One region of the Streptomyces sp. NPDC048584 genome, then DNA from elsewhere that is predicted to be linked to it. Evidence: riboswitches for the same ligand, from Rfam matches in the RefSeq annotation. Region 1 holds a riboswitch; each other region holds the start of a gene.
What was found. A riboswitch is a leader RNA that binds a small molecule or an ion and turns the genes downstream of it on or off. The one in region 1 is predicted to bind cobalamin.
Positions count from the first base shown of each region.

Region 2: linked by a shared signal. The riboswitch ahead of ACGFR9_RS03610 (energy-coupling factor ABC transporter permease) and the one ahead of ACGFR9_RS33030 (cobalamin biosynthesis protein) in region 1 are both predicted to bind cobalamin.
Region 3: linked by a shared signal. The riboswitch ahead of ACGFR9_RS02095 (ABC transporter substrate-binding protein) and the one ahead of ACGFR9_RS33030 (cobalamin biosynthesis protein) in region 1 are both predicted to bind cobalamin.

Region 1 covers NZ_JBICWF010000020.1:74,604-78,756, reverse strand. The annotation lists gene ACGFR9_RS33040 (inorganic phosphate transporter) at 1-745, shown strand, start outside; gene ACGFR9_RS33035 (hypothetical protein) at 786-1,007, shown strand; cobalamin riboswitch at 1,205-1,345, shown strand; gene ACGFR9_RS33030 (cobalamin biosynthesis protein) at 1,466-2,407, shown strand; gene ACGFR9_RS33025 (cobyric acid synthase) at 2,404-3,939, shown strand; gene cobN (cobaltochelatase subunit CobN) at 3,936-4,153, shown strand, end outside.
Region 2 covers NZ_JBICWF010000001.1:851,517-855,669, reverse strand. The annotation lists gene ACGFR9_RS03625 (energy-coupling factor ABC transporter ATP-binding protein) at 1-140, opposite strand, end outside; gene cbiQ (cobalt ECF transporter T component CbiQ) at 137-886, opposite strand; gene ACGFR9_RS03615 (energy-coupling factor ABC transporter substrate-binding protein) at 893-1,285, opposite strand; gene ACGFR9_RS03610 (energy-coupling factor ABC transporter permease) at 1,282-1,998, opposite strand; cobalamin riboswitch at 2,028-2,209, opposite strand; gene ACGFR9_RS03605 (ABC transporter substrate-binding protein) at 2,411-4,000, shown strand; gene ACGFR9_RS03600 (ABC transporter permease) at 4,021-4,153, shown strand, end outside.
Region 3 covers NZ_JBICWF010000001.1:501,494-505,646, forward strand. The annotation lists partial or broken gene ACGFR9_RS02080 (DEAD/DEAH box helicase) at 1-108, opposite strand, end outside; gene ACGFR9_RS02085 (GlsB/YeaQ/YmgE family stress response membrane protein) at 309-593, opposite strand; gene ACGFR9_RS02090 (PP2C family protein-serine/threonine phosphatase) at 933-2,141, shown strand; cobalamin riboswitch at 2,339-2,460, shown strand; gene ACGFR9_RS02095 (ABC transporter substrate-binding protein) at 2,515-3,519, shown strand; gene ACGFR9_RS02100 (FecCD family ABC transporter permease) at 3,516-4,153, shown strand, end outside.

The DNA of each region.
Region 1 (4,153 bases):
GAAGGGCTACCGCGCCGGCCAGATCGCCTCCGCCGGCCTGGTCTCCCTGGCCCACGGCACCAACGACGCCCAGAAGACGATGGGCATCATCACCCTCGCCCTGGTCGCCGGCGGCGCCGTCTCCCCCGACTCCGACCCGCCGTTGTGGGTCATCCTCTCCGCGGGCCTCGCCATCGCGCTCGGCACCTACCTCGGCGGCTGGCGCATCATCCGCACCATGGGCAAGGGCCTGACCGACCTCCAGCCGCAGCAGGGCTTCGCCGCCCAGACCAGTGCCGCGACGGTCATCCTGGCCTCCTCGCACCTCGGTTTCTCGCTCTCCACCACGCATTCCGTTTCCGGTTCCGTGATGGGTGCGGGCCTGGGCCGCAAGGGCGGTGTCGTCCGCTGGTCGACGGCCACCCGGATGTTCATCGCCTGGGGGCTGACGCTGCCCGCGGCGGCCCTCGTCGCGGCGCTCGCCGAATGGGTCTGCCGGGCCGGCGACTGGGGCACCGCCGTCGTGGCCGTCTTCCTGGTCGCCTCCAGCGCCGCCATCTGGAAGATCTCCCGCCGCGAGATCGTCGACCACACCAATGTCAACGGCACCGAGGCGGCCGACGAGGAGCCCGCCGGTGTGGTGACCACCGCGATGGCCGCGGTCACCCCGCCCCCCACGGGCACCGTGACCGACGACCTGTCGGCCACCATCCCCGCGCCGGTCCCCGCCGACCCGGCGGCCCCGCCGGCCGCGACCACCGTCTGACCGCGCCCCGCGAGACCCGGTACGAAGGAAGAAGAGCACCATGAAGATCGACTGGGCGGCCCTCGGTTCCGTCTTCGGCGTCAGCCTCGTGGTCACCGTGGCCCTGGTGGCCCTGTTCACCCTCGGCATCAACGGCCTGTCCCGCCAGGAGCGGGCCGCCGCGCAGGGCCGGTCCGCGGCCCTGGCGGTCACCGGCGCCTACGCCTGCTTCGCGGCGTGCGTGGCGGCGGTGGGCTACGGCATCTACCTGATCATGGCCTGACACCGGCCTCACAGCACACGGACAGCGCACCGACCGCGGCCTGACCGCGGTCCCCACGCGTACGAGCGGGCGGTGCGGGAGCTTCGGCACCCGCACCGTCCGCTCACGTGTGCGCGCCCCTTCCCGCGAATCACCCTCCGGAACCCCTCTGTGGGCCTCAGCACACTTCAGCCTCGCAGGTCAACGGCAAGTTGACGGCTCTTCGAGGGCCGTGGTGGACTGCCTCAGCCATTACGGCGGCAGAAGAGGAAGCCGGTGCGATTCCGGCGCGGTCCCGCCACTGTCACCGGGGTGCACACCCCGGGAGCCAGGAACTCTCACCGCCGGTCTCGTCGAACCAGGGCGTGGACACCCTGAGTGAGGACATATCGCCATGCGCGGCTGCCTGCCGAGGTCGACCAGCGACACCCCACCCCGCTTCGGGGCCACCCCTTCCGGACCCGTCACCGGCTGAACCCATGGGTGCCGATCGCGTGTTCGCGTACGGCGCCGCCGCCGGCCTTCTCGGCGACCTGCTGCTCGGCGATCCCCGCCGGGGGCATCCGGTCGCCGCTTTCGGGCGGGCCGCGGCCGCCGTCGAGCGGGTGCTGTGGCGGGACGACCGGGGCCGGGGCGCCGTGCACACCGCCGTGTGCGTCGGCGGGACCGTCGCGCTGGGGGGCCTCGCCGCCCGTCTCGTACGCTCCTCCCCCGCCGCCTCCACCGTCCTGACCGGTGTCGCCACCTGGGCCGTCGTCGGCGGCACCTCGCTGGCCCGTGAGGCCCGCGCCGTCGCACAGGCGCTGGAGGCGGGGGACGTCGAGGCGGCCCGGACACGGCTGCCGCATCTGTGCGGCCGGGACCCGCAGTCCCTGGACGCCGACGGGATCGCCCGCGCGGTGGTCGAGTCCGTCGCCGAGAACACCTCCGACGCCGTCGTGGGCGCGCTGGTGTGGGGTGCCGTCGCCGGGGTGCCGGGCCTGCTCGGGTTCCGGGCCGTCAACACGCTGGACGCGATGGTCGGCCACAAGTCTCCCCGCCACCGCCGCTACGGCTGGGCCTCCGCCCGTCTCGACGACGTGGCCGGCTGGCCGGGGGCACGGCTGACCGCCGTACTGGCCGCGCTCACCGGACCCGATCCGCGCGGAGCCGTACGGGCGTGGCGCGCGGACGCGGCGAAGCATCCGAGCCCCAACGCCGGGCCCGTGGAGGCCTCCTTCGCGGGCGCCCTGGGCGTACGGCTCGGCGGGACCCTCTCCTACGGCGGACGGGTCGAGCACCGGCCCGTCCTGAACGGCGGCGGGCGTGCCGTGGCCGTGGCCGACATCGACCGGGCGGTACGGCTCTCGCGGCGGATCGGCTGGCTCGCGCTCGGGGCCGGTGCCGCCGTGCGGAGCCTGATGAAGGGACGTGCAGCGTGAGCGGTGGGGGGCTGCTGGTCGCCGGGACCACCTCGGACGCCGGCAAGAGCGTGGTGACCGCCGGGATCTGCCGGTGGCTGGTGCGGCAGGGCGTCAAGGTCGCGCCGTTCAAGGCGCAGAACATGTCGCTGAACTCGTTCGTCACCCGGGAGGGCGCCGAGATCGGCCGGGCGCAGGCCATGCAGGCCCAGGCCTGCCGCGTCGAGCCGACGGCGCTGATGAACCCGGTGCTGCTCAAGCCGGGCGGCGAGCAGTCGAGCCAGGTGGTGCTGCTGGGCAGGGCGGTCGGCGAGATGAGCGCCCGCGGCTACCACGGCGGACGCCAACAGCGGCTGCTGGGCACGGTGCTGGACTGTCTGGAGCAGTTGCGGGGCACGTATGACGCGGTGATCTGTGAGGGGGCCGGCAGCCCGGCCGAGATCAATCTGCGGCGCACCGACATCGTGAACATGGGGATCGCCCGGGGCGCCCGGCTGCCGGTCCTGGTGGTCGGCGACATCGACCGGGGCGGCGTCTTCGCGTCCTTCTTCGGCACCGTCGCCCTGCTGTCGCGCGAGGACCAGGACCTGGTCGCCGGGTTCCTGGTGAACAAGTTCCGGGGCGATGTGTCGCTGCTGGAACCGGGCCTGGACATGCTGCACGGCCTCACCGGGCGGCGGACGTACGGCGTGCTGCCGTTCCGGCACGGGCTGGGCATCGACGAGGAGGACGGACTGAGGGTGTCCCTGCGGGGCGCCGTGCGGGAGTCCGTGGTCGCCGCGCCGGTGGGCGAGGACGTGCTGCGGGTCGCGGTGTGCGCGCTGCCGCTGATGTCGAACTTCACCGACGTGGACGCCCTCGCCGCCGAACCCGGTGTCGTGGTGCGGTTCGTGGACCGGCCCGAGGAGCTGGCCGACGCCGACCTCGTGGTGGTGCCGGGCACGCGCGGCACCGTACGGGCGCTGGAGTGGCTCCGGGAGCGCGGGCTGGCGGACGCGCTGCGGCGACGGGCGGCCGAGGGGCGCCCGGTGCTCGGGATCTGCGGCGGCTTCCAGCTCCTCGGGGAGCACATCGAGGACGACGTCGAGAGCCGCGCGGGACACGTGGACGGGCTCGGCGTCCTGCCCGTGCGGGTCCGGTTCGCCCGCGAGAAGACGCTCACCCGGCCCGTCGGGGAAGCCCTCGGGGAGCCCGTCGAGGGGTACGAGATCCATCACGGCGTCGCCGAGGTCCTCGGCGGGGAGGCGTTCATCTCCGATGACCACGGACACAGTCTGGACGGCTGCCGGGTCGGCCGGACCTGGGGCACGCACTGGCACGGCTCGCTGGAGTCGGACGGTTTCCGGCGGGCCTTCCTGCGCGAGGTCGCGCGGGCGGCGGGCCGCCGCTTCGTGCCCGCCCCCGACACCTCGTTCGCCACGCTGCGCGAGGAGCAGCTCGACCGGCTCGGCGACCTGATCGAACAGCACGCGGACACGGACGCGCTGTGGCGGCTCATCGAGTCCGGCGTGCCACAAGGACTGCCTTTCATTCCACCGGGAGCGCCCGCATGAGCACTGTGTTGTTGTTGTCGACCGCCGACACGGACCTGCTGGCGGCCCGAGCCGCCACCGGCGTCTCCTACCGGATCGGCAACCCGACCCGCGTGGACGTGGCGGCCGAACTGCCCGCGCTGCTGGACGGGGCGGACCTGGCCGTCGTACGGCTGCTGGGCGGCAGGCGTGCCTGGGAGGAAGGGCTCGCGGCGCTGAAGGCGTCCGGTGTCCC
Region 2 (4,153 bases), on a different contig from region 1:
GTCTTCCCACTGCCGTTGCGCCCCAGCAGTGCCAGCGCACGCCCCTCACGTACCTCGAAGTCCAGACCGCTGAGCACGGGCGGGCCGTCCTCGTACGTGAACGACACGCCCCGCAGGGCCACCAGGACGTTCTCGCTCACGACAGGGGCCTTTCCAGTACGAAGGTGAGGGCGACCAGCGTCGCGAGGAGCGCCACGCTCGCGGCCGTGAACCGCGCCGAGACGCGGGCCTCGGGGACCAGTACGCGCAGGGTGCCGTCGTAGCCGCGTCCCGCGAGTCCCGTCTGCAGTCGCGCCGCCCGGTCGAAGGACCGGACGAACGCGGTCGCGCCGAGCCCGCCCAGCGAACGCCACGTCGCGGCCCGGGTGGTGTGCCCGAGCCGGGCCGCCTGCGCCTCCCGGACGCGGCGCACCGAGTCCAGCAGCAGGAAGCTCATCCGGTACGTCACCAGCGCCACGTCCACCAGCGGTGCCGGCACCCCGGCCCGCACCAGCCGCGGCAGCAGATCCGACATGGGCGTGGTGAACGCGAACAACAGCACGCCCAGCGAGGCCGCCGACGTACGCAGCAGCAGCTCACCTGCGCGCAGCGGCCCGTCCTCGGCCCAGGACAGGAATCCGCCAGGACCGCCCACCCGCACCAGCAGCGTCAGCGCCCCGGTGACGCAGAAGCCCAGCGGCACCCGGTACGCCCGCCACAGCCGCCCCCCGGGCACCCCGGCCGGGCCGAGCAGCACCGCGAGCGCCGTCACCAGCACCAGCGCCGCGCCCGGCCAGGGCGGCAGGGAGATCGCCAGCACGGTGAGGCCCAGCCCCAGTACGGCCTTGTCCACGGGATGACGGCGGCGCCAGCGACTGCTGTGCGCCGCCGCGTCGATCGGCAGCACCCGCCGTCAGACCCGTCGCGGTTCGGATACGGTCCCGGCGTCCGTGTCCGCGTCCGTGTCCGCTTCCTTGTCCGACTCCGCGCGCAGCCGTTCCAGCGCCCGCGCCTCGCCCTGCCGGCGTCCGCGGCGCACCCCGAAGTAGTACGTGAGGACACCCGCCCCGATCGCCGCCTGAAGGGCGAACAGCGCCGACTCGATCTCCCCGGACGGCGGTTCGTACAGCGGGGAGAACCAGGGCTCGTAGTCCGGGTCGATCTCGGTGATCGCGGTCTCCGCCTCGGCGTCCGCGCCCGCGAACGGCTCCTCCTTGTGATCGCCGAGCCCGAACACCAGCGGGATCACGGCGAGCGCGGCGACGAGCACCAGCAGCAGCGTGTTGATCTTCGTGTTACGGCTCATCGGGCCACCGCCTCCGCGTCGGCCGGCTTCGCCGCCCTGCGCCCGGCCACCGACGTCACCAGCACGCCGAGCCGGGTGAGTTCGCCCTTGCTGGACTGCACCAGCATGCGCATCACCAGCACCGTCAGCAGCCCCTCGCTCACCGCGAGAGGGATCTGCGTCACGGCGAAGATGGAGCCGAACTTGCCCAGCGCGCCCCAGAATCCGCTGCCCGGGTCGGGGAAGGCGAGCGCCAGCTGCACACTGGTCACGCAGTACGTCGACAGGTCGGCGACGAACGCGCCGAAGAACACCGCGACCATCAGCGGCACGTCGAACCGGCGCAGCAGTCTGTAGACGCCGTACCCGGCCCAGGGGCCCACGATCGCCATCGAGAAGACGTTGGCGCCCAGGGTGGTCAGCCCGCCGTGGGCGAGCAACAGGGCCTGGAACAGCAGGGTGATGGTGCCCAGCACCGCCATGACCGGCGGCCGGAACAGGATCGCACCGAGTCCCGTGCCGGTGGGGTGGGAGCAACTCCCGGTCACCGACGGCAGTTTCAGCGCGGACAGGACGAACGTGAACGCTCCCGACGCGCCCATCAGCAGGGTGCTCTCGGGATGTTCCCGCACCTCACGGATGAGTGACCGGGCTCCGTGGACGACGAACGGCGCCGACGCGACGCCCCAGGCGACCGCGTGCACCGGTGGCAGAAAACCCTCGGCTATGTGCATGGCTCAGCAGACCCTCTCCAGCACCTCGTGGATGGTTGACGCGCCTTGGCCGGTCTCCTGGCTGACGGGTACCACCGCCCGTGCTCCGCCTTCCCGGGTTGTGAAACCCAGTGGCTGTCCGTGAGGACCGGAGCCGGACTTCCCGATCACAGTGGCGAGGGCCGCACCGGTATCGCACCGATTTCCCGTCACCAAGGCGTGGTGACAGTAGTTCCCCGTCCGGCCCGGTGACAAGCGGCCACAGGGGGCGCGCGGACGGCGCCCGGCGGCTCGCACCCCGGCGCACACCTGCGTACTTGACAGGGTGGCGCGGCCCGCCGGCGCGGGGGAGTGGGGGCCCGCCGTCCTGGGCAGAACCTTGCTGCAATTAATATGCAACAACGGTTTTCAGGCAACAGGAGTGTGAGTCTCGATGACGACCCGACGAATACGGGGCGCCGCCGCCGCGGTCGCGATGGCCGGTGCGGCAGCCGCCTGCTCGGCGCCGGGCGGCAGCGGCGCGGACGGCGGAACCTCCGCCGAGTCCGTCGTGATCGGCGTCCCCTCCGAACCGGACACCCTCAGCCCCCTGCTCGGCTACGGCAAGGACGGCAACTCCAAGATCTTCGACGGGCTCCTCGCCCGCGACGCGGGCATGGAGCTGAAGCCCGCCCTGGCGAAGGCGCTCCCCGAGATCACCGACGGCGGCCGCACCTACACGTACACCCTGCGCGACGGCGTGAAGTTCAGCGACGGCGAACCGCTGACCGCCGACGACGTGGTCTTCACGTACGACACCGTCCTCGACGGGAGGACCAACAACACCGCCAAGAGCGAACTCGACGCGATCAAGGACGTCCGGGCCGACGGCGACGACAAGGTCGTCTTCACCCTCGACTACCCCTACGCGGCCTTCGCCGCCCGCACCGTGCTGCCCGTCGTCCCCGAGCACATCGCGGGCGGACAGGACCCCAACACCGGCTCGTTCAACACCAAGCCCGTCGGCACCGGACCTTACGTCCTGGCCGGCTGGAGCAAGGGCGAAAAACTCACCTTCAAGGCCAATCCGGACTACTGGGGCGGCGCCCCGAAGGTGAAAAAGCTCACCATGGCGATCATCGCCGACGACGACGTCCGCGCCACCCGGCTGCGCTCCGGCGACCTCGACGGCGCGACCCTCCCGCCCAACCTCGCCGCCACCTTCAAGGACGACGACGGCAGGAAGACGTACCGGGCGACGTCGTACGACTTCCGCGCGGTCACCCTGCCCACCGGCAACCCGGTCGCCGGCGACACCGCGATCCGCCGCGCCCTGGACCTCGCCGTGGACCGCACCACCATGGTCGACAAGATCCTCGACGGCGCCGGCCGCCCCGCCTACGGCCCGCTGCCCGTCGACGACCCCTGGTACGCCCAGGACGTCAAGCGCGCCCAGGACCTCGACAAGGCGAAGAGCATCCTCGACCAGGCAGGCTGGAAGGCCGGCGAGGACGGCATCCGCGCCAAGGACGGCCGCCCCGCCCGCTTCACCCTCTACTACCCCTCCGGCGACAAGGTCCGCCAGGACCACGCCCTCGCCTACGCCTCCGACGCCAAGAAGACCGGAGTCGACGTCAAGGTGGAGAGCGCCACCTGGGAGGTCATCGAACCCCGGATGAGGCACGACGCCGTCCTCGCCGGCTTCGGCAGCACCGGCGACCCCGACTTCGGCCTCTACACGCTTCTGCACTCCACCCTCGCCGGCGACGGCTTCAACAACATGGCCCTGTACGACAACCCGGCCGTCGACGAGGCCCTCGACACCGGCCGCCGCACCCAGGACCCCGCCGACCGCAAGGCCGCCTACGACACCCTGCAGCGCGAACTGGTGAAGAACCCCGGCTACACCTTCCTCACCCACATCGACCACATGTACGTCCTCGCCGACCGCTGGCAGGACCTCACCACGCAGACCGAACCCCACGAGCACGGCTTCGCCAGCGGCCCCTGGTGGAACATCGAGGACTGGCAGCCCGCCACATGAGCGCACTCCCCTGGGGAGAGATGACCCGGCTCACGGCACGGCGGGCCCTGTTCGCCGTGCCGGTGCTGCTCGTCGTCACCTTCGGCGTGTTCGCCGTCGCCGCCGCCTCCCCCTTCGACCCGGTCAAGGCGTACGCCGGCACCGCCGCACTCG
Region 3 (4,153 bases), on a different contig from region 1:
CGTGATGCCCACGCGGTTCAGCCTGCATTCGCCACGGTCGATGAGGTCCTTGAGCCGGCCCGGACTCGCGACGACGACCTCGGCCCCGCCGCGCAGCGCGCCGGCCTGAGTGTGGGTGAGGCGTCTGATCACTCTCATGCTGTCGTTGCTCGCGCACGGCCTGTCTGGTCAAGGGCGAGCGCGGTGGGCCCAGGAGAACGGCGACCGGCGGGTGGGCCACGGGTGGCTCGGCCGGACACACCTGGACGGCCCCCGTCCTGCTGACAGGAAGGGGGCCGTCCAGATGTGCAAAAGGAGACGTGGTGACTTCAGCGGGTCGCGTGACGGTGCGAATGCCGGTTGCCGGTGACGAGGCGGTAGAGGGCGAGCAGGATGACGGAGCCGGCGATCGCGGCGATCCAGGTGGAGAGATCGAAGAACCCGTCGATGGAGTCGACACCGAAGATGACCTTGCCGAGCCAGCCGCCGAGCAGACCGCCGACGATGCCGATGAGCATGGTGATGATAATTCCGCCCGGGTCCTTGCCCGGCATCAGGGCCTTGGCGATGGCGCCGGCGAGCAGGCCGATGATGATCCACGCGATGATGCTCATGATGCCTTTCCACTTCGTCATATAAAGGTTGTGTCAGCTCATCGTCTGCACCGATCGGGCCCGGACAAACATCTTCCCCGGACCCGGCCGTGCCAGCTCCTGACGCCATCGGGCGTCGCCCCCTCCACCGGCAACCAGACCTGGCCGAACAGGGGCGTACCCCTCCGCATCCCATGTCCCCCGGCGCACCGGCCGCACGATCGCCCACGAACGCCGCCTGTCGAAGACGGCACGTGCTCGCACCGATCCGGAATGCGGCCCTGACCAGACAAAACGGGCACGATATGTGAGGTCGCACGGACTCGGGGAAGAAGGTGCGGCAACCGACAGGAGGTTGCTGTGAAGGGTGGAGATCTGGAACTGGGCGAGTTGCTGGCCGCTGCGGAAGCGGCCCCGCCCGGTGAGTCCGTCGACGTGGTGGCACACGATCTGCAGAAGCGGTTCGGTGCCGAGGCCGTGTCCTTCCTGTTCGTCGACCTCATCGGCCGGCGGCTGGTACGCCTGGCCGCGACCGGTGACCAGGCCGCCGACCTGGGCGAGCCGATCGACCTGCGGGGCAGCGTCTACGACAGCGTTCTGCAAAGCCAGCGCCAGAAGGTGGAACCGGACGGCCAGGGCGGACAACGCGTCATCACGCCCGTCACCAACCGCGGCGACTGCATCGGCGTCCTGGAGGTGAGCCTGCAGGCCGCGGACGACACCGTGCTGCGCCAGGTCAGCCACGCGGCCCACGCGCTGGCCTACATCATCGTCACGGACCGCCGCTTCACCGATCTGTACCACGAGGGCCGGCGCACTACCGAGACCAGCCTGGCGGCGGAGATCCAGCACCAGTTGCTTCCCTCGGCCTCCTGCTGCGAGGCGGCCCAGTTCACTCTGGCCGCCGGACTGGTCCCGGCCGACGACATCGGCGGCGACACCTACGACTACACGCTGGACCGCGACACTCTGCACCTGTCGATCACCGATGCCATGGGCCACGACACGAACTCTGCTCTGCTGGCCACCTTGCTGGTCGGCGCGCTGCGGCGAGCACGTCGCAGCGGCTGTGACGCCCTCAAGCAGGCCCACCACGCCCACGAGGCCCTGCTGAGCCACAGCCGCGGCCTGGCCACCGGTCAGCTGCTCTGCGTCGACCTCGCATCGGGCCGGTGCGAACTGGTCAACGCCGGCCATCCCCGGCCCCTGCTGCTGCGTGACAACGCCGTCGAAGAGGTGAAACTCGCCGTCAACCTGCCGTTCGGTGTGGCGGCACCCACCGCCTACCGCCTACAGGAACTACTCCTGAGACCCGGGGACCGCCTGGTCCTGCTCACCGACGGAATGTACGAACGCGATGCCGCGGCCGTCGACCTGGCCTCGGTCATTCACGACACCCGCGCGCTGCACCCGCGAGAAGCCGTCCGGACCCTGACCGCCGCGGTGCTCGACGCCTGTCACGGCAACCTCAAGGACGACGCCACGGTCCTGATGCTGGACTGGCACAGCAATCGCAGCCGTCCGGCCGGACCGGGCCCCGACCCCGCAACGATGACGGCCTGCTCCTGAATCCCTACGGGGAGCCGTGGAGAAGACGTTGACCCGGCTACCCGACCGGCGTCCGCCTGGCCGTTGGCCGTGAGGAGCGCGTCGGCATGGTCGGTGACCTCGCCGAACCGGATTCGGTGAGGGGTGCGCGGGGCGGACCGCGTTCATTCCGGCGGTCCCGGAACCGTAGGATCGTCGGGTCATCGCCGCGACGGGAGACAGGAAGCCGGTGTGAGTCCGGCACGGTCCCGCCACTGTGACCGGGGAGCGCTCCTCCGACATGCCACTGCGCGTCGCGCGGGAAGGCGGAGGGAACGCGGATCCGGGAGTCAGGACACTGGTCCGTCGCGGGCCCGATCCGAGGAGCGCGGACTCCAGGAGGCCTCACGTGTCCCTGTTCACCCCTGCCCGCATACGCGGGTTCCTTCGTACCACGGCTGTTTCGGTCGTGCTGCTGACGGCCGGCTGCGGTTCGGCCGACATAGGCGGCGGAGACGCGAAGAGCACCGCCGCCGTGCCGCCCGGCTTCCCCGTCACCGTCGACAACTGCGGTGTGAGGACGACGTACGACAGGCCGCCGTCGCGGGTGGTCACCATCCATCAGCACCCGGCCGAGCTGCTGCTCGCTCTCGGGCTCGAGGACCGTATGGCCGGTACGGCCTTCCCGGACTCCGCCGTTCTGCCCGAGCTGCGGAAGAAGTACGAGGCGGTCCCCGAACTCGCCGAGCGGGAGCCGTCGTTCGAGAAGATCCTGGACGCGGAGCCCGATCTCGTCTACGGCGGTTACGGCAGCGCCTTCGCCGAGAACGAGGGACGTTCCCGCGAGGCGTTCGCCGCCGCGGGCATCGACACCCACCTCAACCGTGAGTACTGCGGGAAGAAGCGGGTGACGATGAAGGACACGTACGACGAGATCCGCACCATCGGCAGGATCTTCGGCGTCCAGGAGCGCGCCGACCGCCTGGTCGAGGACCTCGAGGGGCGCGTCGGGGCGGCCACCGGCAAGGTCGGGGACGAGCCCGAGGTGTCCGTCTTCGTCTACGACAGCGGCGACAGGAGCGCCTTCACCGCGGGCGGCAGGAGCCTGGGCACCGAGCTGATCCGGCTGGCCGGCGGTGAGAACGTCTTCGCCGGCCTCGACGACGTCTTCGGCGACGTCTCCTGGGAGCAGGTCGTCGAGCGCAGGCCCGAGGTCATCGCCATCTACGACTACGCCGGGGCCGGAAGCGTCCAGGAGAAGAAGGAGTTCCTGCTCTCCCAGCCCGCGCTCGCCGATGTACCCGCCGTCAGGAACGAGCGGTTCGTCGTACTGCCGCTGACCGCCACCCTCGTCGGCATCCGCTCCGCCTACGCCGTCGAGGACCTGGCTCGCGGGCTGCACCCCGAGAGCTTCCGGTGAGCCCAGCCGCCGTCGTGCGGGCCGGCCGTACGCGGTCGGCCGTCACGCTGCTCGTCCTCACCGTCCTGCTGCTCCTCTCCGTCACGGCGGGGCTCGCGATCGGTTCGGTCCGGGTGCCGCCCGGTCAGGTGTGGGGCATCGTCACGCACGCGCTGGGTGCCGGCTGGCGGGAGCCGGACTGGTCGCGGGCGCGGGCGACCATCGTGCTGGACGTACGGGCGCCGCGGGTGCTGCTCGGCGCGGTCACCGGGGCCGGTCTGGCGGTGATCGGTACCGCGTTGCAGGCCCTGGTGCGCAATCCGCTCGCCGAGCCCTATCTGCTGGGCGTCTCCTCGGGGGCGTCCCTCGGCGCGGTCTCCGTGATCGTGTTCGGGGTCACCCTCTTCGGGCCGGTGTCGCTGTCGGTGGCCGCGTTCGTGGGCGCCCTGGGCGCGCTGCTGCTCGTGTACGCCACCGCCCGTACCGGCGGACGCATCACCTCGTCACGGCTCGTGCTGTCGGGGGTGGCCGTCGCCGCGGTGCTCACCGCCGTACTCGATCTGCTGCTGCTCACCACCGACCGGGGCAACGAGACCCGCGCGGTCCTCGCCTGGACCCTCGGCGGCCTCGGCGGGGTCGCCTGGGGCACGCTGTG